One region of the Escherichia sp. HH091_1A genome, then DNA from elsewhere that is predicted to be linked to it. Evidence: predicted binding sites of a transcription regulator. Region 1 holds the regulator's gene; each other region holds the start of a gene.

Region 1 (7,202 bases):
CAGCCCTGGTAGTAAATTCTACCGGCTTCGGTCAGGCCAATGCTGCGTGTGCTACGGTTTAACAGCTTTACCTGCAACTCATCTTCCAGTTTTGACACCGTCTGACTGATGGACGAAACGCTCATCTGTAGCTGTCTGGCGGCGGCGGTAAAAGAGCCAAATTCAACTACTTTGGCAAACACCGACATGCGTTTTAGTCGTTCCATTATTCACTCTGACTTAAAAGTGATTTAGATCACATAATATAGATAACAGCATAACAGTTACGTTAATATATTAAATATCAATCTACAGCAATGTTGCTCTCGCCCGGCTTTCCATGCCCTTCTCTGCGGCGACAGATGCTGAAAATAATAACGCCTGCTCTCTCTATACAACCAAGGTCAACATGAGTCTGTTTCCCGTTATCGTGGTGTTTGGGCTGTCCTTCCCACCGATATTTTTCGAATTGCTTTTATCACTGGCGATTTTCTGGCTGGTGCGCCGGGTACTTGTGCCAACAGGTATCTACGACTTTGTCTGGCATCCGGCGTTGTTCAACACCGCGCTCTATTGCTGCTTGTTTTATTTGATATCGCGACTGTTCGTTTGAGGTTGAAGTGAAAACACTAATAAGAAAATTCTCCCGTACGGCCATCACGGTCGTATTAGTCATTCTGGCCTTCATCGCAATTTTTAATGCCTGGGTCTATTACACCGAATCCCCGTGGACGCGTGACGCGCGCTTTAGCGCTGACGTCGTTGCGATCGCGCCGGACGTTTCTGGACTCATTACCCAGGTGAATGTTCATGATAACCAGCTGGTGAAAAAAGGACAGGTACTGTTCACCATCGACCAGCCGCGTTATCAAAAGGCGCTTGAGGAAGCGCAAGCCGATGTTGCTTATTATCAGGTACTGGCACAGGAGAAACGCCAGGAGGCCGGACGTCGTAACCGTCTCGGTGTGCAGGCGATGTCTCGCGAAGAGATCGATCAGGCCAACAACGTACTACAAACGGTTCTGCATCAGTTAGCGAAAGCGCAGGCGACCCGCGATCTGGCAAAACTGGATCTTGAACGCACGGTGATCCGCGCGCCAGCAGATGGCTGGGTGACCAACCTCAACGTCTATACCGGTGAGTTTATTACCCGTGGATCAACGGCGGTTGCGCTGGTGAAACAGAACTCCTTCTATGTACTGGCCTATATGGAAGAAACTAAGCTGGAAGGGGTGCGCCCTGGGTATCGTGCAGAGATCACGCCGCTTGGCAGTAACAAAGTGCTGAAAGGGACTGTTGATAGTGTTGCTGCTGGGGTCACCAACGCCAGCAGCACGCGTGACGACAAAGGGATGGCGACCATCGACTCTAACCTTGAATGGGTGCGTTTGGCGCAACGTGTTCCGGTTCGTATTCGTCTCGACAACCAGCAAGAGAACATCTGGCCTGCGGGCACCACTGCTACAGTGGTGGTCACTGGCAAACAAGATCGCGACGAAAGCCAGGATTCGTTCTTCCGTAAAATGGCCCATCGCCTGCGTGAGTTTGGTTAATCACGATGGGTATTTTCTCCATTGCTAACCAACATATTCGCTTTGCGGTAAAACTGGCGACCGCCATTGTACTGGCGCTGTTTGTTGGCTTTCACTTCCAGCTGGAAACGCCACGCTGGGCGGTACTGACAGCGGCGATTGTTGCCGCCGGTCCGGCCTTTGCTGCGGGAGGTGAACCGTATTCTGGCGCTATTCGCTATCGTGGCTTTTTGCGCATCATCGGCACATTTATTGGCTGTATTGCCGGACTGGTGATCATCATTGCGATGATCCGCGCACCATTATTGATGATTCTGGTGTGCTGTATTTGGGCCGGTTTTTGTACCTGGATTTCCTCGCTGGTACGAATAGAAAACTCCTATGCGTGGGGGTTGGCTGGTTATACCGCGCTGATCATTGTGATTACCATTCAGCCGGAACCGCTTCTTACGCCGCAGTTTGCCGTCGAACGTTGTAGCGAGATCGTTATCGGTATTGTGTGTGCAATTATGGCGGATTTGCTCTTTTCTCCGCGATCGATCAAACAAGAAGTGGATCGAGAGCTGGAAAGTTTGCTGGTCGCGCAATATCAATTAATGCAACTCTGTATCAAGCATGGCGATGGTGAAGTTGTCGATAAAGCCTGGGGCGATCTTGTGCGACGCACCACGGCGTTACAAGGTATGCGCAGCAACCTGAATATGGAATCTTCCCGCTGGGCGCGGGCCAATCGACGTTTAAAAGCGATCAATACGCTATCGCTGACGCTGATTACCCAATCCTGCGAAACTTATCTTATTCAGAATACGCGCCCGGAATTGATCACTGATACTTTCCGCGAATTTTTTGACACGCCGGTAGAAACCGCGCAGGACGTCCACAAGCAGCTCAAACGCCTGCGGAGAGTTATCGCCTGGACCGGGGAACGGGAAACGCCTGTCACCATTTATAGCTGGGTCGCGGCGGCAACGCGTTATCAGCTTCTCAAGCGCGGCGTTATCAGTAACACAAAAATCAACGCTACTGAAGAAGAGATCCTGCAAGGCGAACCGGAAGTCAAAGTAGAGTCAGCCGAACGTCATCATGCGATGGTTAACTTCTGGCGAACCACACTTTCCTGCATTCTGGGGACGCTTTTCTGGCTGTGGACGGGCTGGACTTCCGGCAGTGGTGCAATGGTGATGATTGCGGTAGTGACGTCACTGGCAATGCGTTTGCCGAATCCACGCATGGTGGCGATCGACTTTATTTATGGGACGCTGGCGGCGCTGCCGTTAGGGCTACTCTACTTTTTGGTGATTATCCCTAATACCCAACAAAGCATGTTATTGCTGTGTATTAGCCTGGCAGTGCTGGGATTCTTCCTTGGCATTGAAGTACAGAAACGGCGATTGGGCTCGATGGGGGCGCTGGCCAGCACCATAAACATTATCGTGCTGGATAACCCGATGACTTTCCATTTCAGTCAGTTTCTCGACAGCGCATTAGGGCAAATCGTCGGCTGTGTGCTCGCGTTCACCGTTATTTTGCTGGTGCGGGATAAATCGCGCGACAGGACTGGACGTGTACTGCTTAATCAGTTTGTTTCTGCCGCTGTTTCCGCGATGACTACCAATGTGGCACGTCGTAAAGAGAATCACCTCCCGGCACTTTATCAGCAGCTGTTTTTGCTGATGAATAAGTTCCCAGGGGATTTGCCGAAATTTCGCCTGGCACTGACGATGATTATCGCGCACCAGCGCCTGCGTGATGCGCCGATCCCGGTTAACGAGGATTTATCGGCGTTTCACCGGCAAATGCGCCGCACAGCAGACCATGTGATATCTGCCCGTAGCGATGATAAACGTCGTCGGTACTTTGGCCAGTTGCTGGAAGAACTGGAAATCTACCAGGAAAAGCTACGCATCTGGCAAGCGCCACCGCAGGTGACGGAACCAGTACATCGGCTTACGGGTATGCTCCATAAGTATCAACATGCGTTGACCGATAGTTAAGTCAAAACCGACGCCAAAAGCGTCGGTTTTTTCATGGCTATACTTAGCAATGAACGGCAGAACTCGCCGCGAAACGTGACGGTGGCAACAGATGAATATTTATACCTTTGATTTTGATGAGATTGAGAGTCAGGAGGATTTTTATCGCGACTTTAGCCAAACCTTTGGTCTGGCAAAAGATAAAGTACGCGATCTCGACTCTCTATGGGATGTGTTAATGAACGATGTCCTGCCGCTACCACTTGAGATTGAATTTGTTCATCTGGGAGAGAAAACGCGTCGCCGTTTTGGCGCGTTAATATTGCTGTTTGATGAGGCAGAGGAAGAGCTGGAAGGGCATTTGCGTTTTAATGTTCGTCATTAGCGCAAAAAAAAGCCCCCGAACCGGGGGCAATATCGTCGGACAAGACGATGAGGGTTTATTTGTACAGTTCAGCCGTAGCGTGCCAGGTGTCACCGCTACGAGCTTCAGTAATCTGGTAGGCCGTTGCGCCTTTCTCTTCCGCTTTTTTGTTCAGCATTTCACGCATATCCATTGGCGAAGACGCCACACCACTTACGGATACGGTCCCGATTGCTTCACGATTTTGTGCTTGTGCAGCATCAATGGAGTCGGCAGCGAATGCACCGAAAGAGAGAACAGAAAGTACGCTTAATGCAGCAACAGTGGTTTTGATTTTCATGATTTTTACCTCGACATAATCTTTTAGCTGGGCCTTTGTTTCGTGACCCATATCACAAAATCAAGTATACACTAATTATTGAACTAATTAATACCACACTAACTGTTTCAGTTGATACTAAGTGTTAAAAGTGTGAGTTTTAATAACAAAAAAGAATTAAAAACACGGTTATTTATTATTAATTCTATTATTTTCAATTAGATAATGAATTTTGCATAATGTGCTTTTTTAACTCATGTATTCATTATGTGAATGATATGTCGCGCTAAAACGCACTATTCGTTAAATTAATCGTAGGAGAAAGCAGGGGGATGAGAGGGAAAAGCAACATTTTCCCCGCCGCCAGAAGCGACGGGGCAGAGATTAAAGCTCCTGGTCGAACAGCTCTAAAATCGCTTCGTACAGGTCTTTGACGGTGAAACCGTTAGCAGGGGTAGTAAAGATGGTGTCATCGCCAGCGATGGTGCCCAGAATACCTTCTGCTTTGCCCAGTGAGTCCAGCAGGCGAGCAATTAACTGCGCCGCGCCAGGGCTGGTATGAATCACGACAACTGCATCGTTGTAGTCTATATCCAGCACCAGATTCTTCAATGGACTGGAGGTAGTTGGTACACCCAGTTCAGCTGGCAGGCAGTAAACCATTTCCATTTTGGCATTGCGTGTACGTACAGCACCAAACTTGGTCAACATCCGCGAGACTTTAGACTGATTAATATTGTCAAAGCCTTGCTCCTGCAACGCGGCGACGATTTCGCCCTGGGAGCTAAATTTCTCTTCTTTAAGTAATGCTTTAAATGCTTTAACTAGTTCTTCTTGCTTAGCCGAGCTTCGCATAAGTCACCCGATATGGTGGTTGATACAACATTATTGTGCATACAGATGAATTTTTATGCAAACAGTCAGCCCTGAAGAAGGCTGAAATAATGTTATGAAAGAGCGGGATTTTATCAAATTTCGTTATTGAGAAACATGCCTGCGTCACGGCATGCAAATTCTGCTTAAAAGTAAATTAATTGTTATCAAATTGATGTTGTTTTGGCTGAACGGTAGGGTATATTGTCACCACCTGTTGGAATGTTGCGCTAATGCATAAGCGACTGTTAATTACGTAAGTTAGGTTCCTGATTACGGCAATTAAATGCATAAACGCTAAACTTGCGTGACTACACATTCTTGAGATGTGGTCATTGTAAACGGCAATTTTGTGGATTAAGGTCGCGGCAGCGGAGCAACATATCTTAGTTTATCAATATAATAAGGAGTTTAGGATGAAAGTCGCAGTCCTCGGCGCTGCTGGCGGTATTGGCCAGGCGCTTGCACTACTGTTAAAAACCCAACTGCCTTCAGGTTCAGAACTCTCTCTGTATGATATCGCTCCAGTGACTCCCGGTGTGGCTGTCGATCTGAGCCATATCCCTACTGCTGTGAAAATCAAAGGTTTTTCTGGTGAAGATGCGACTCCGGCGCTGGAAGGCGCAGATGTCGTTCTTATCTCTGCAGGTGTAGCGCGTAAACCGGGTATGGATCGTTCCGACCTGTTTAACGTTAACGCCGGCATCGTGAAAAATCTGGTACAGCAAGTTGCGAAAACCTGCCCAAAAGCGTGCATTGGTATTATCACTAACCCGGTTAACACCACAGTTGCGATTGCTGCTGAAGTGCTGAAAAAAGCCGGAGTTTATGACAAAAACAAACTGTTCGGCGTTACTACGCTGGATATCATTCGTTCCAACACCTTTGTTGCGGAACTGAAAGGCAAACAGCCGGGCGAAGTTGAAGTGCCGGTAATTGGCGGTCACTCTGGTGTTACCATTCTGCCGCTGCTGTCACAGGTTCCTGGCGTTAGTTTTACTGAGCAGGAAGTGGCTGATCTGACCAAACGTATCCAGAACGCGGGTACTGAGGTGGTTGAAGCGAAAGCCGGTGGCGGGTCTGCAACCCTGTCTATGGGCCAGGCAGCTGCACGTTTTGGTCTGTCTCTGGTTCGCGCACTACAGGGCGAACAAGGCGTTGTCGAATGTGCCTACGTTGAAGGCGACGGTCAGTACGCACGTTTCTTCTCTCAACCGCTGCTGCTGGGTAAAAACGGCGTGGAAGAGCGTAAATCTATCGGCACCCTGAGCGCATTTGAACAGAACGCGCTGGAAGGTATGCTGGATACGCTGAAGAAAGATATCGCCCTGGGCGAAGAGTTCGTTAATAAGTAATTGATTAGCGGATAATAAAAAACCGGAGCACAGACTCCGGTTTTTTGTTTTGAGCGCACGAATTAATTGGTTGCCGGATATTCCTGAATGGTGACCTGCAGCGTTAACTGCTTATCATCACGCATCACGACAACCGGGATCACCGAGCCAGGGCGAATTTCCGCCACCTGATCCATCGTCTCCAGAGCAGAGATGGCCGGTTTGTTATCCACCGAAATAATCAAATCATTGACCTGTATACCCGCATTCGCCGCCGGGCCGTCAGGTGACACTTCATTAACCACGATCCCTTGCAGTTGATCTATACCACCGCCCTGCGCGTGCAGTGGTGCGATCTCACGTCCGCCGATACCAATGTAGCCGCGGATCACGCGACCATCGCGGATCAGCTTATCCATAATTTTGGTTGCTAACTGGAAAGGAATCGCAAAGCCGATGCCTTCCGGCGTTTCGCCATCGTTACTCTTATCAAACGACAGCGTGTTAATGCCCATCAGTTCGCCCAGCGAGTTCACCAGTGCGCCGCCAGAGTTACCGTGGTTAATGGAAGCATCGGTTTGCAGGAAGTTTTGCCGCCCGGTCGGGTTCAGACCAATTCGACCCGTGGCACTAATAATCCCCTGGGTAATGGTCTGCCCGAGGTTGTACGGGTTACCGATCGCCAGTACCACGTCACCAATGTGCGGTACGCGACGTGCATTGATTGGAATGGTAGGTAAACCGCCAGTGGCATTAATTTTAAGTACCGCCAGATCGGTTAGAGAGTCAGATCCCACCAGCAATGCTTCAAATACACGTCCATCTTGT
Region 2 (7,202 bases), 480 kb from region 1:
CATTTGATCAGCAGCGACCAATAAGTCATGTTGTTTAAGATAAAAGTTCGTTCCCAGATGCATCGCCATGAAACCAATTAAGCCAGAAAAAGCGCCATAGGCTTTATCCTCTTTCTCTTTTAATAACCCCAGAGGTATAGCTATCGCAAACAATACAGGTAAATTGACAAAGGCAAACAAACCAAGGCTAACAATAAAATCAAGAATGGTTTTAATTACGGGAATAGCCAGTAGTGGAATTAATTTTGCCATATCATCGCTGGCTAAACCACTTCCTAGCCCTAACATCATGCCACATACACTTAGCAGAGCGATGGGATACATAAATGCCTTTCCCAGGCTCTGAAAAAAACTCCAGGCTTTCTTTTGTTTCATGCGGGTTATCTCATATAAATGTTATATATAATCAGTCCATTAATACTTTGGTGCGAATAGAGAGATATAGTTTTTCTTCCAAAATCAATTCATATTTAAAAGTGGCGTACAAATACCTTTCAATTTCATGAATTGCGCGCTGTAACAGAATGTCTTTCTCAAGAAACTGTTCATAGAGATCACCAATATCTTTCTGTTTTATTTTTTCATTGCATAATACGCGACTTGAAAAATATTTAAGGTGTATCATGAACCTGGAATAATTAAATGAACTTCTGTCCACCTTTCTGTTATAAACAACTTCAATAAGCCCCGTGATTATTTGCGACAACTCAATAATCCGTACTGATTCATAATCAACTGAATTCTCATAATTATTTAAAATATGCAATGCTATAAAACCAATCTCATCATCAGGAAGTTGAACGCTGAATTGCTCATTAATGATAGTTAATGCATCGCGACTTATCGCATACTCTGCTTTGTACAACGCTTTGATTTCATCAAGGAAAACATTATTAATTTGTATGCCTGAAGCGACTCGGGATATTGCATTCGAAATATGATCAGCAAGAATCAATAGTAGCGATGGATTGAGATTTTTTTCGAGATTGTTCTCCGCATATTGCACTATTTTTTCGGCAACAAAAATATACTCAATATCCACATGCTCAATCAATTTGTAGAGTTTATTTTTTTGTTCATTTCTGACATAAAAAATCCGGTTAGCCGGATGCTCAGGGACCGACATTCCATATTTTTTGTTGTAACCGACGCCAGGCCCAGAAATGATAACCTCCTGTCCATTCATCGATGCCTGTACACAATTATTGTTCATGACTTTTTCGATGATCATTCCATAGCTCCAAAAAAAAAGGCAAGGCACGTCAGAAGTAATAATTACTTCAAACATTGCCTTGCCTGATTTAACAGTTACAAGATGATTAACTAATGCATATACATTACACGGAATTGTGCTTAATTAAAGAGATGGTCGGCTTATTTTTCAAGCCGACATTCAAATATTCGACATCAGTCACAAAACCAACGTCTAATATTCAGGTAAATATTATCTATTCAACGAAATATAAATTCATTGAATAAATAAAAACATTATCCCCTTCTCGCCAGCGTCGCCCCATCGGCAAAATACGCTTTTATCCCTGCGAGGATTGATTCCGCAACTTCCTGCTGGAAGGTTGCCGTTTTCAGTTTACGTTCTTCCTCAACGTTACTGATAAACGCCGTTTCGACCAAAATAGAGGGTATATCAGGCGCTTTCAGCACGGCAAACCCGGCTTGTTCAACCTGATTTTTATGCAGCTTGTTGATTTTACCGAGCTTATTCAACACAGCTTTACCAAACTTCAGACTGTCGGCAATGGTCAGCGACTGCACCATATCGAACATAGTATGGTCGACATAACGGTCGCCGCTCTTACTCACGCCACCAATCAAGTCCGAGGCGTTCTGAGTTTGCGCCAGATATTTTGCCGCGGTACTGGTTGCACCTTTGGTAGAGAGCGCAAACACAGAGGAACCGCTCGGCTGGCGACTGGTAAAGGCATCGGCATGAATAGAGACAAACAAGTCAGCACGCTGTTTCTGTGCTTTTGCTACGCGCACTTGCAACGGAATGAAGATGTCTTCATTACGGGTCATGTAAACTTTCATATTGCCCTCTTTCTCAATCAGAGAGCGCAAACGGCGGGCAATTTGCAATACCACGTCTTTTTCACGCGTTTTGTATTTCCCCACCGCACCGGAGTCTTCGCCGCCATGGCCAGGGTCAAGCATAATGACAATCGGACGATCGCGCCCTGCTTTGCCTGGCTGCGGGCCACTCTGCGCAGGCGGCACCTGCTTTTCGAGATCGCCTTTATTGTAATCCTCCAGCAGCGCCAACAGCGGGTCCTGCATGTCCTGAGCATTGGCAGGATAGAGATCCATCACCAGACGCTCTTTAAACCCGGCGACCGGAGCAAGGGCAAACAGCTGCGGTTTTACGTTTTGCTTTAACTCAAAAACCATCCGCACGGTTTGCGGGTCAAACTGCCCGACGCGCGCCGACTTGATGAACGGGTCATCAGCACGAATTTGTGCCGCCATCCCCTTGAGCACTGAGTTCAGGTTTACATCTTCGATATCCACCACCACGCGTTCAGGGTTACTCAACGCGAACTGCTTATATTTCAGCTGACGATTAGATTCTACCGTCACACGGGTGTAGCTGGACGCAGGCCAGACGCGCACCGCCACGACCTGGCTGACCGCAGCCAGACTGACCTGACTTACGCTCAATAGCCACATGGCACCCGCGCCTTGCAGTAAACGACGACGGCTGATTGCTGTGTTGGATCCCGACATGCATCTCCCGAGCAAAAAAATCTAAGCTGTGTAACAAATAAACGACTAATTTGACCGGAAACTTTAGCGAAAGACGCATAATCTGTCATCTAATAAACGGTAAACATTCTTTTTATATTCACGGCATTACTGATAAAAAAGTTGCTCATGCGTAAAATTTGCACTTGCACCCAGTGAAAAAACAGAATAAAAATACAATAATTACGAATAATCATGCAAAGAGGTGTGCCGTGGTGAAGGAACGTAAAACCGAGTTGGTCGAGGGATTCCGCCATTCGGTTCCTTATATCAATACCCACCGGGGAAAAACGTTTGTCATCATGCTCGGCGGTGAAGCCATTGAGCATGAGAATTTCTCCAGTATCGTTAATGATATCGGGTTGCTGCACAGCCTCGGCATCCGTCTGGTCGTGGTCTATGGAGCGCGCCCGCAGATCGATGCGAATCTGGCAGCGCATCACCACGAACCGCTATATCACAAAAATATACGCGTGACCGACGCCAAAACACTAGAACTGGTGAAGCAGGCTGCGGGAACATTGCAACTGGACATTACTGCTCGCCTGTCGATGAGTCTCAATAACACGCCGCTGCAGGGCGCGCATATCAACGTCGTCAGTGGCAATTTTATTATTGCCCAGCCGCTGGGCGTGGATGACGGTGTGGATTACTGCCATAGCGGGCGTATCCGGCGGATTGACGAAGATGCGATTCATCGTCAACTGGACAGCGGTGCGATAGTGCTGCTGGGGCCGGTCGCGGTTTCAGTCACTGGCGAGAGCTTTAATCTGACCTCGGAAGAGATCGCCACTCAACTGGCCATCAAACTGAAAGCTGAAAAGATGATTGGTTTTTGCTCTTCACAGGGCGTCACTAATGACGACGGCGATATTGTCTCCGAGCTTTTCCCTAACGAAGCACAAGCGCGGGTAGAAGCTCAGGAAGAGAAAGGCGATTACAACTCCGGTACGGTGCGCTTTTTGCGTGGTGCGGTGAAAGCCTGCCGCAGCGGCGTACGTCGCTGTCATTTAATTAGTTACCAGGAAGATGGCGCGCTGTTGCAAGAGTTGTTCTCACGTGACGGTATCGGTACGCAGATTGTGATGGAAAGCGCCGAGCAAATTCGTCGCGCAACAATCAACGATATTGGCGGCATTCTGGAGTTGATTCGCCCACTGGAGCAGCAAGGTATTCTGGTACGCCGTTCTCGCGAGCAACTGGAGATGGAAATCGACAAATTCACCATTATTCAGCGCGATAACACGACTATTGCCTGCGCAGCACTCTATCCGTTCCCGGAAGAGAAGATTGGGGAAATGGCCTGTGTGGCCGTTCACCCGGATTACCGCAGCTCATCAAGGGGCGAGGTTTTGCTGGAGCGCATTGCCGCTCAGGCGAAGCAAAGCGGATTAAGCAAATTGTTTGTACTGACCACGCGCAGTATTCACTGGTTCCAGGAACGTGGATTTACCCCGGTGGATATTGATTTACTGCCCGAGAGCAAAAAGCAGTTGTACAACTACCAGCGTAAATCCAAAGTGTTGATGGCGGATTTGGGGTAAGTGGTGGAAATCGCCAGATGCGACATGCGCAATGCCTGGAGGCATGATAAACACGCTAGCATCGCATCAGGTATTGACGCTCATCGTCGGATGCGGCGTGAACGCCTTATCCGACCTACATCAAATCAAAGGTGTTGATGGCGGATTTAGGGTAAGCGACGGAAATCGCCAGATGCGCATATGCGCAATGCCCGGAGGCATGACAGGACGCGCATGCGTCGCATCAGGCAATCACGTTTATTCCCGCGAACTAAACAACGCCGCCAGACCACTGCGCCGCTCAGTACGAGTGGCGATTGCCGCACTTAATATGCGCTCATCGGCATACAACGACAGACGGCGACGCGCGCGGGTCACCGCAGTGTAAACCAGCTCTCGCGTTACAACTGGCGTGCGTTGGTTCGGTAAAATCAACGCCGCATGGTCAAACTCCGATCCCTGCGATTTATGTACCGTCATCGCCCACGTGGTTTCGTGTTCTGGCAGGCGGCTCGGTTGCACAGACTTAATATTGCCATCCGGCATCGCAAACCAGACGCGCGTCCCCTGCCCGCGATCCAGCGCAATACCGATATCGCCATTAAACAACCCAAGCGCGCTGTCATTACGGGCAATCATCACTGGTCGGCCTTCGTACCAACGAGAGTGCGGATGACGATGAATTTTGCGCTTCTGTTGCATAAACTGCTCAATTCGCTCATTCAGTCCAGCCACGCCAAACGGCCCTTCCCGCAGGGCGCACAAAAGCTGGTACTCATTGAACGCCTGAATGATTAAATCCGGCTCGGCACGCGCTTGCAGCAGATCCAGATAACGCCCGTAACCCGCAAGAGCCTCCTCAAGCATCGCAATATAGTCTTCGCCGCTCTGTAAAAGCCGTTTTTCGATATCAGTAAAATCCTGCTGAAAAACGGTTTTCACTGCCGTTTTATCACCACGGTTGATCGCCGCAGCTAACTGACCAATGCCAGAATCGCTGCCGAAACGATAGCTTTTTTGCAGCAGGCAGAGACTGTCGCGCAAAGATGCCGCTTCTGTGCCAGTTCCTGACGGAACATGACTTCCCGTCAGACGACTTAATTGCCCGGCACGCTCGGCGGTAAAGCCTGCGTTGGCATAAGCGCAGATATCGCCCAGCACAGCTCCAGCCTCAACCGAGGCCAGTTGATCGCGATCACCGAGGAAGATCACTCTGGCATGATCGGGCAACGCATCGATCAGGCGCGACATCATGGGGAGATCGATCATTGACGCTTCATCCACCACCAGCACATCAAGATGCAGCGGGTTACCGGCATGATGGCGTAAACGCTGGCTACCTGGCTGCGCGCCCAGGAGACGGTGCAAGGTGCTGGCGTCTTCCGGTATGCGTTTCTTTTGTTCATCGGTCAGCGGTAACTGGCGCAAAGCTTTGCCAAGCGATTCGGTTAAGCGCGCGGCAGCTTTCCCCGTTGGCGCAGCCAGGCGGATACGGCAGCGTTCGCCGTCTGCCATTTGAATTAACGCTGCCAGCAACTTCGCTACGGTGGTCGTTTTACCGGTGCCAGGGCCGCCGGAAATCACCGAGATCCGCCGCGTCAGCGCCACTGCCGCCGCCACTTTTTGCCAGTTAATTTCATCGCTTACTGGAAAAAGTTTGTCCAGGGTTTGCGCCAGTAGAGCTTCATCAACCTCAATGGCATGATTCACTTCGTTGAAAAAGCGTGCCACTGTGCGCTCGTTACACCACATGCGATTCAAATAAAGACGATCACCACAGAGGATCATCGGCGTTGGTTCATCTCCCCGGCTGACCGCTTGTGAAGCCAGCAAGCATTCTTCCCAATTTTGTAACTCACCGATTTCGCTGACGAAGGTTGCTAACAGCGGATGTGACTCCTCGTTATTTTCCAGTCGTGAGAGCGGTAAACAGACATGCCCTTCCCCGGCGTCGTGGCTTAACAGGGCTGCCGCGAGGGTGACGGCAGGATGTTCATCTCCCGCCACGGTCAGGGCAAATTGCACATCCAGCGGGCGTAGCTGTTTGTGCTCCACAGCTTCCAGTAATTGCTTTTGCAATTTCATTACGCCTCCTCCAGGGTCATACCGGCAAACATCTCATCCATCAGGTCAATCAACCCGGCGTTGGGTCGGGTTGTGTAAATCCCTTGTTGCGGATGTTCTTTATCAACGCCACGCAGGAACAGATAGATAACGCCGCCAAAGTGACGATCATAGTCGTAATCAGCAATGCGATGGCGCAGATAACGATGCAGCGCCAGGGTATAAAGCTGATATTGCAGATCATAGCGGTGTGCCTGCATCGCCGCTGCCATAGCCTGTTGGGTATAAGCCGAACTGTCTTCACCCAGCCAGTTGGATTTATAGTCGAGCAGGTAATAACGCCCTTCGTGGCGGAATACCAGGTCGATAAAGCCTTTTAACATGCCGCGTACCTGCATGAACTCCAGCGGCGGGCAGCCAGCGGATAGCGGATCAAACTGGCGAATTAGTGCATCAAGCTGGCTGGCGATGAGCGGTTCACTAATCGGCAGGTAAAACTCCATCTCCACCTGTTTATCGCGGTCGGAAAGCTGATTCAGGCTAACACCCGTTTCATTGAGAGGTGCCTGGAGGACAGCCGTGATCCACTCGGTCAATACTGGTTCCCACTGCGATTCAAAGCCGCCGAGTTCCAGTTTTTCCTGTACCCAGTTCGGGTCAACCGGCTGGGTAAAATCGAGGTCTTCAAACAAACTGTGCAAGAATGTCCCTGGTGACGCACCGCGCGGGAACTGATGCGGTGTTAACGTCGGTTCTTCAACGACGCTGACCACGCCTGCGGCATCAACATCCAGCCGTGGCATCAGATCCTGAGCGATACCGTGACCACGCTGCTGCAAACCTGAATAGCTGGTG
Region 3 (7,202 bases), 1.2 Mb from region 1:
AAATTTGTAATGCTTAGACGTTCTTATTAACTCAAGGAGTTCGTCATGAGCAAAATATCAGATTTGAATTATTCTCAACACATTACATTAGCCGACAATTTTAAACAAAAAAGTGAAGTTTTAAATACCTGGCGTGTTGGAATGAATAATTTTGCCCGTAATGCCGAGGGGCAGGATAATACAAGAAATATCCTTGATCCTAAGACATTTTTGGAGTTTTTGGTAAAAATATTTACCCTGGGTTATGTGGATTTTAGCAAACGCTCCAACGAAGCGGGAAGAAATATGATGGCTCATATTGAGTCCTCATCTTATATCAAAAATAATGATGGCAGTGAGATAATGAAGTTTGTTATGAATAATCCTGAAGGGGAACGAGCGGATTTATCTAAGGTGGAAATAGAAATTACACTTTCCACTATCACTACTATGGGAACTCGTCAAGGACATACGGCTATTATATTTCAACAACCTGATGGTTCGACTAATCGTTATGAAGGAAAGTCCTTTGAAAGAAAAGATGAGAGTTCATTACACCTGATTACTAACAAGATTCTGGCGTGTTACCAACGCGAAGCTAACAAGGAAATAGCTCGTCTATTAAATATTCCGCAGGAGTTAAATAATTCTCATGGCTTAAATAACTCGCAGGTGAGTTGTAAAGGTTCAGTTGATTCTACGATTACGGATTTATTAGAAAAACCATTGAATAATGCATTATTAGCAATAAGGAAAGAACATCTGCTATTAATGCCTTATGTATGTAATGAATCGATTTCATACTTGCTGGGTAAAAAAGGGATACTGAAAGAAATAGATGACCTTAACGTATTAAATAATTATATTATTAATAATAAAAAAGCTACTGACAATGAAATTAATGACATCAAAGTTAACCTGTCTCATATTCTTATTGATTCCTTAGATGATGCAAAAGTTAACCTTACACCGGTCATCGATTCGATTCTGGAGACTTTTTTAAAATCCCCATATATTGATGATGTAAGAATACTGGATTGGTGTTTTAATAAAAGCATGCAATATTTTGGTGATTCTGCAAAGATAAAGCATGCATGCTCTGTGATAAATCATATTGATTTTAGCCGCGATCAATCTAAAGATTTTAGCTGCGATCAATCTAAAATTAAAATAGCTGAGACCTTATTTTTCAATCTCGATAAAGAACCCTATAAAAATAGCCGTAAATTACAGGAATTGATTTGGGATAAGTTGGTTGCATATGTCAATGATTTTAACTTAAGCAATCAAGAAAAATCACGCTTAATACTAAAGTTATTTGATGATGTTAAGTTGCTATTTAATGAAGTGCCTGTCAGCATTTTAGTAAATGATATTATTTTGAAGGGTTTTTTCATGAAGCAACCTGATTTTGCTAAGTGGTACTTCTATCAATTACTTAAGTGTTATGAGGGCGAACAGCTGTATCTTAATGAGTTAGGATATGTTTATGGTGATGAAGAAAAAACAAAAGAAATTGTAAATAAATTTCCGGGTTATGTCGTTAAGATTTTTGAAGAAAAGATGGTTAATGAATTAAAAATTAGAACAAGAATGATGGAAGTCCTCCGGGATGGGAAAATCAATATATATAATTATATTAATGAAAAACAGTTAGAAAAATTAAATCCTCCGGAAAATTTACGAACAGTAATAGAAAAATGGGGGTGGAAGAATAGAACTCACACTGCATAAAATAATATGATGCCGGGATATTTTTTGTATTTCCCGGCATCTTTATAGAGATGTCAATTATTTACTGAGCGTCGCGACCATCACCGCTTTGATGGTATGCATGCGGTTTTCCGCCTGATCAAATACAATGCTGGCGGCAGATTCGAAGACCTCATCAGTCACTTCCATTCCGCCATGTAGGCCAAACTCTTCCGCCATTTTTTTGCCAAGCGTCGTTTGGTCGTCATGAAACGCGGGCAGGCAGTGGAGGAATTTGACCTCCGGGTTACCGGTCAACTGCATCATCTTGCTGTTCACCTGATAATCACGCAGTAATGCAATGCGTTCAGCCCATTTTTCTTTTGCTTCACCCATCGACACCCATACATCGGTATAGATAAAGTCAGCACCTTCAACTCCTTTAGCTACATCTTCCGTCAGCGTAATATTCCCGCCATTTTGTTGTGCCAGGGCGCGGCATTCCGTAACCAGCGCAGCTTCTGGCCAGCACGCCTGTGGCGCGACCAGACGCAAATCCAGACCGGTAAGCGCTGCAGCTTCGAGCATCGAATTGCCCATGTTGTTACGTGCGTCACCTGCATAGACCAGCGTCATTTCGTTGAACGCTTTGCCGGGCAAATGCTCCTGCATGGTGAGGAGATCCGCCAGCAGCTGCGTGGGGTGAAACTCATTGGTCAGGCCGTTCCATACCGGCACGCCAGCGTATTCCGCCAGTGTTTCGACAATCTCCTGACCATAGCCGCGATACTGAATACCGTCATACATGCGACCAAGCACGCGGGCAGTGTCTTTAATCGACTCTTTATGACCAATTTGGCTGCCGCTTGGACCGAGATAAGTAACGCGAGCACCCTGGTCATATGCGGCAACTTCGAAAGAGCATCGGGTACGGGTCGAGTCTTTTTCGAAGATGAGCGCGATGTTTTTACCAGTGAGTTTGGCTTCTTCTTTACCGCTTTTCTTATCGGCTTTCAGCTTCGCGGCTAACTGCAGCAGGCTGTTAAGTTCAGCTGGCGTGAAATCGAGTAATTTCAGGAAATGCTTATGATAAAACCCGGACATAGATCCCTCCTGTGGCTAACGCCTAAATGAATTAAAATTCAATTTATATGTATGGTTATTCATTTGCAAGTCTAAAGCATAAATCTTTATCACAAAGGTGGAGGCAATGTCAGTGGTGTGTGACAATAAGAGTATCGGCAGGACATTAAGAGGAATGAGCCATGGCAAACCCGGAACAACTGGAAGAACAGCGTGAAGAAACACGTTTAATTATTGAAGAATTACTGGAAGATGGCAGCGATCCAGATGCGCTGTACACCATTGAGCACCATCTTTCCGCAGACGACCTTGAAACGCTGGAGAAAGCAGCGGTAGAAGCGTTTAAACTCGGATATGAAGTCACCGATCCGGAAGAACTGGAAGTAGAGGATGGTGATGTGGTGATTTGCTGCGACATCCTCAGCGAGTGCGCGTTGAATGCCGATCTGATCGATGCCCAGGTTGAACAACTGATGACGCTGGCAGAGAAATTTGACGTTGAGTACGACGGTTGGGGCACTTACTTTGAAGATCCTAACGGCGAAGATGGCGACGATGAAGATTTTGTCGATGAAGACGATGACGGAGTTCGCCACTAATTAAGCGTAGCGCATCAGGCCCAGGTAGTTCCTGCAACCTGGTGAATTTGTTGCCCGGATAAGGCATTCATGTCACATCCGGCATAAACAAAACGTACGTTGTTAATGTTCGAATGCCCGCGAGTTGAACACGCGGGCATTTTTTTAGAGTTCGCGCAACATCCGCACTTCACAATCGACATGGCCCGTGCAGCCAAGCGCATAGTCGATATGCTCAAAGCCCAAATGCTCATAAAGCGCAATGGCTTCCTTTAAAAAAGCTGTCGTTTCCAGATAGCAGCGTTTGAAACCCATCTCTCGCGCCTGCTCCATCGCCATTAAGGCCAGTTTTTTTGCCAGCCCTTTGCCGCGGATAGCCGGAAGAAAATACATCTTTTGCAGTTCGCAAATGTCCGACTCACTCCCGGTTAATGGCGCTATCCCACCGCCGCCGACCACTTCACCCTCGTACTCAACTACCCAATATGCATGGCCAGGCTGACTATACACTTGATACAGCTCGTCAAGATTCGGATCGGCGACGGTGTAGCCTTTATCAGCGGTAAGACCGTATTCGGCGGATACCTGACGAATGACGCGGGCGATAGCAGGATTATCCTGCAGCGTCAGGCGACGCATTACAGGTGATTGCGGCGCAATGTTATTCATAGTTTAACCCAATAAAAATAAAGTAATTATACATTTGTTTAATACCACTCTCTTCTTACGTGCGCAAGCGACTTATAAAGTAATAAAGTTTTTGCCAGCCTATTACTGATAAGAGTATTGTAACGTGGCAGAACATTTTACTGTCTGTATATATAAGTTATATCAATGGATTTTTTAATTCAGGGATTTTTTATGGCTCAAGTTATTAATGAAATGGATGTTCCGTCCCATTCGTTTGTTTTTCATGGTACAGGTGAGAGGTATTTTCTTATTTGTGTGGTGAATGTGTTGTTAACGATTATAACGTTAGGTATCTATTTACCATGGGCATTAATGAAATGTAAGCGTTATCTTTATGCTAATATGGAAGTTAACGGACAACGATTTTCTTATGGAATTACCGGTGGGAATGTTTTTGTTAGTTGTCTTGTTTTTGTTTTTTTCTATTTCGCAATCTTAATGACAGTGTCAGCAGATATGCCGCTTGTTGGTTGTGTTTTGACTTTGTTACTGTTGGTTTTGCTTATATTTATGGCAGCAAAAGGACTGCGTCATCAGGCCTTAATGACCAGTCTCAACGGCGTAAGATTTAGTTTTAATTGCTCTATGAAAGGGTTCTGGTGGGTGACCTTTTTCTTGCCGATTTTAATGGCCGTTGGGATGGGGACTGTTTTCTTTATCTCGACAAAGATGCTACATGCCAATAGTTCAAGTAGTGTTATTATATCTATGGTTCTGATGGCAATAGTTGGTATTGTTTCCATTGGTATTTTTAATGGTACTTTATATAGTCTGGTAATGAGTTTTCTCTGGAGCAATACCAGTTTCGGTATACATCGTTTCAAGGTGAAATTAGATACTACGTATTGTATAAAATATGCCATTCTCGCATTTTTAGCTTTATTGCCTTTTCTCGCTGTTGCTGGTTATATTATCTTCGATCAAATATTAAATGCGTATGATAGTTCTGTATATGCAAATGATGACATTGAGAATTTACAGCAATTTATGGAAATGCAACGTAAAATGATAATCGCGCAGTTAATCTATTATTTTGGGATTGCTGTTAGCACCAGTTATTTAACGGTGTCGTTGCGAAACCATTTTATGAGCAACCTATCACTGAATGATGGGCGTATTCGTTTTCGCTCAACTTTAACGTACCACGGTATGCTTTATCGCATGTGTGCGTTGGTGGTGATATCCGGGATTACGGGCGGTCTGGCTTATCCACTGTTGAAAATATGGATGATTGACTGGCAGGCAAAAAATACGTATTTGCTGGGCGATTTGGATGACCTTCCTTTAATCAATAAAGAAGAACAACCAGATAAAGGCTTCTTAGCCAGTATTTCTCGGGGAGTTATGCCTTCTTTACCATTTCTGTAAGAGATAAAAAAGGCCGGAGCATGCTCCGGCCTTCGTTTTCATCACGGTGTTGATTACAGCGCGGCGATAACAGCCTGCTGCTCAATCAGTTTCGCTTTCGCTTCCGCATAGCCTTCCAGCTTCTCACGCTCTTTCGCGATGACCGCTTCCGGTGCGCGGGCGACAAAGCCTTCGTTCGCCAGTTTGTTCTCGATACGGCTGATTTCACCTTCAATCTTCGCCACTTCTTTCGCCAGACGCGCCAGCTCATCTTCTTTGTTGATGAGGCCAGCCATCGGGATCAGCAGCTCTGCACCGTCGATGATCTTCGTAACGGAAACCGGACCTTTGTCATCGGCAGGCAGCACGGTGATGCTTTCCAGACGCGCCAGCGTTTGCAGGAAGCCACGGTTTTCATTTACGCGACGTTCTGCATCCGCGCTGCAACCACGCAGCAGCAGCTCCAGCGGTTTACCCGGTGCGATGTTCATTTCTGCACGGATGTTACGTACCGCAACGATCGCCTGCTTCAGCCACTCGGTGTCGGCCAGTGCGGCTTCATCAACCTGAGATGCATCATACTGCGGGAACGGTTGCAGCATGATGGTGTCGGCAGTGATACCGCAAAGTACTTTCACACGCTGCCAGATGGTTTCGGTGATGAACGGAATGATCGGATGCGCGAGGCGCAGCAGACCTTCCAGTACAGTCACCAGCGTATGGCGAGTACCGCGCAGTTCTGCTTCGGTGCCACCGTTCATTACCGGCTTGGTCAGCTCCAGATACCAGTCACAGAACTGGTTCCAGGTGAATTCATACAGAATGCCTGCGGCGATATCGAAGCGGAAGCTGTCCAGCGCTTCGCGGTACGCTTTAATGGTCTGATTGAACTCCGCCAGAATCCAGCGGTCCGCCAGCGACAGCGTCATTTCGCCGCCGTTGAAGCCGCAATCCTGACCTTCTGTGTTCATCAGCACAAAGCGGCTGGCGTTCCACAGCTTGTTACAGAAGTTACGGTAACCTTCCAGACGCTTCATATCCCAGTTGATGTCACGACCGGTAGAAGCGAGTGCGGCCAGGGTAAAGCGCAGGGCATCAGTGCCGTGGGGCTCAATGCCGTTCGGGAACTGCTTCTCGGTGCGCTTACGGATTTTGTCCGCCAGCTGCGGCTGCATCATATTGCCGGTACGTTTTTCCAGCAGTTCCGGCAGAGAAATTCCATCAACCATATCCAGCGGGTCGATAACGTTACCCTTGGATTTGGACATCTTCTGGCCTTCGTCATCACGAATCAGGCCGGTCATGTAAACGGTGTGGAACGGCACCTGCGGTTTGCCATTTTCATCTTTGATGAAGTGCATGGTCATCATGATCATGCGGGCAATCCAGAAGAAGATGATGTCGAAGCCGGATACCATCACGCTGGTTGGGTGGAACTGGCGCAGTGCGTCGGTGTTTTCCGGCCAGCCGAGCGTGGAGAAGGTCCACAGCGCGGAGGAGAACCAGGTGTCGAGAACGTCTTCGTCCTGACGCAGGGCAACGTCGGCACCGAGGTTATTTTCTTTACGCACTTCGTCTTCGTTGCGGCCAACATAAACGTTACCCGCTTCGTCGTACCATGCCGGGATACGGTGACCCCACCACAGCTGACGAGAGATACACCAGTCCTGAATATCGCGCATCCAGGAGAAGTACATGTTTTCGTACTGCTTCGGTACGAACTGAATGTCGCCGTTCTCAACCGCTTCAACTGCCGGTTTCGCCAGTACATCGGCACGCACGTACCACTGGTCGGTCAGCATCGGTTCGATAACTACGCCGCCACGGTCGCCG

Evidence for each region. The regulator ArgR, encoded in region 1, controls arginine synthesis, uptake and breakdown. The targets are predictions, from matches to a motif close to ANTGAATAAAAATACANT.
Region 2: a site for ArgR is predicted at 2,924-2,941, ahead of argA (amino-acid N-acetyltransferase). Genes of this name have one in related genera too.
Region 3: a site for ArgR is predicted at 2,801-2,818, ahead of argF (ornithine carbamoyltransferase). Genes of this name have one in related genera too.

What each region holds. Positions count from the first base shown of each region.
Region 1 is NZ_AP025747.1:4,022,329-4,029,530, reverse strand. It holds gene aaeR (HTH-type transcriptional activator AaeR) at 1-206, opposite strand, end outside; gene aaeX (p-hydroxybenzoic acid efflux pump operon protein AaeX) at 389-592, shown strand; gene aaeA (p-hydroxybenzoic acid efflux pump subunit AaeA) at 600-1,532, shown strand; gene aaeB (p-hydroxybenzoic acid efflux pump subunit AaeB) at 1,538-3,505, shown strand; gene QUF14_RS20200 (barstar family protein) at 3,597-3,869, shown strand; gene yhcN (peroxide/acid stress response protein YhcN) at 3,925-4,188, opposite strand; gene argR (transcriptional regulator ArgR) at 4,552-5,022, opposite strand; gene mdh (malate dehydrogenase) at 5,457-6,395, shown strand; gene degS (outer membrane-stress sensor serine endopeptidase DegS) at 6,458-7,202, opposite strand, start outside.
Region 2 is NZ_AP025747.1:3,546,871-3,554,072, forward strand. It holds gene QUF14_RS17900 (PTS transporter subunit EIIC) at 1-375, opposite strand, end outside; gene QUF14_RS17905 (PRD domain-containing protein) at 407-1,231, opposite strand; gene amiC (N-acetylmuramoyl-L-alanine amidase AmiC) at 1,489-2,742, opposite strand; gene argA (amino-acid N-acetyltransferase) at 2,973-4,304, shown strand; gene recD (exodeoxyribonuclease V subunit alpha) at 4,542-6,368, opposite strand; gene recB (exodeoxyribonuclease V subunit beta) at 6,368-7,202, opposite strand, start outside.
Region 3 is NZ_AP025747.1:5,195,919-5,203,120, forward strand. It holds gene QUF14_RS25665 (DNA-binding protein) at 46-1,713, shown strand; gene argF (ornithine carbamoyltransferase) at 1,771-2,775, opposite strand; gene rraB (ribonuclease E inhibitor RraB) at 2,937-3,353, shown strand; gene QUF14_RS25680 (GNAT family N-acetyltransferase) at 3,498-4,001, opposite strand; gene QUF14_RS25685 (YjgN family protein) at 4,194-5,390, shown strand; gene valS (valine--tRNA ligase) at 5,444-7,202, opposite strand, start outside.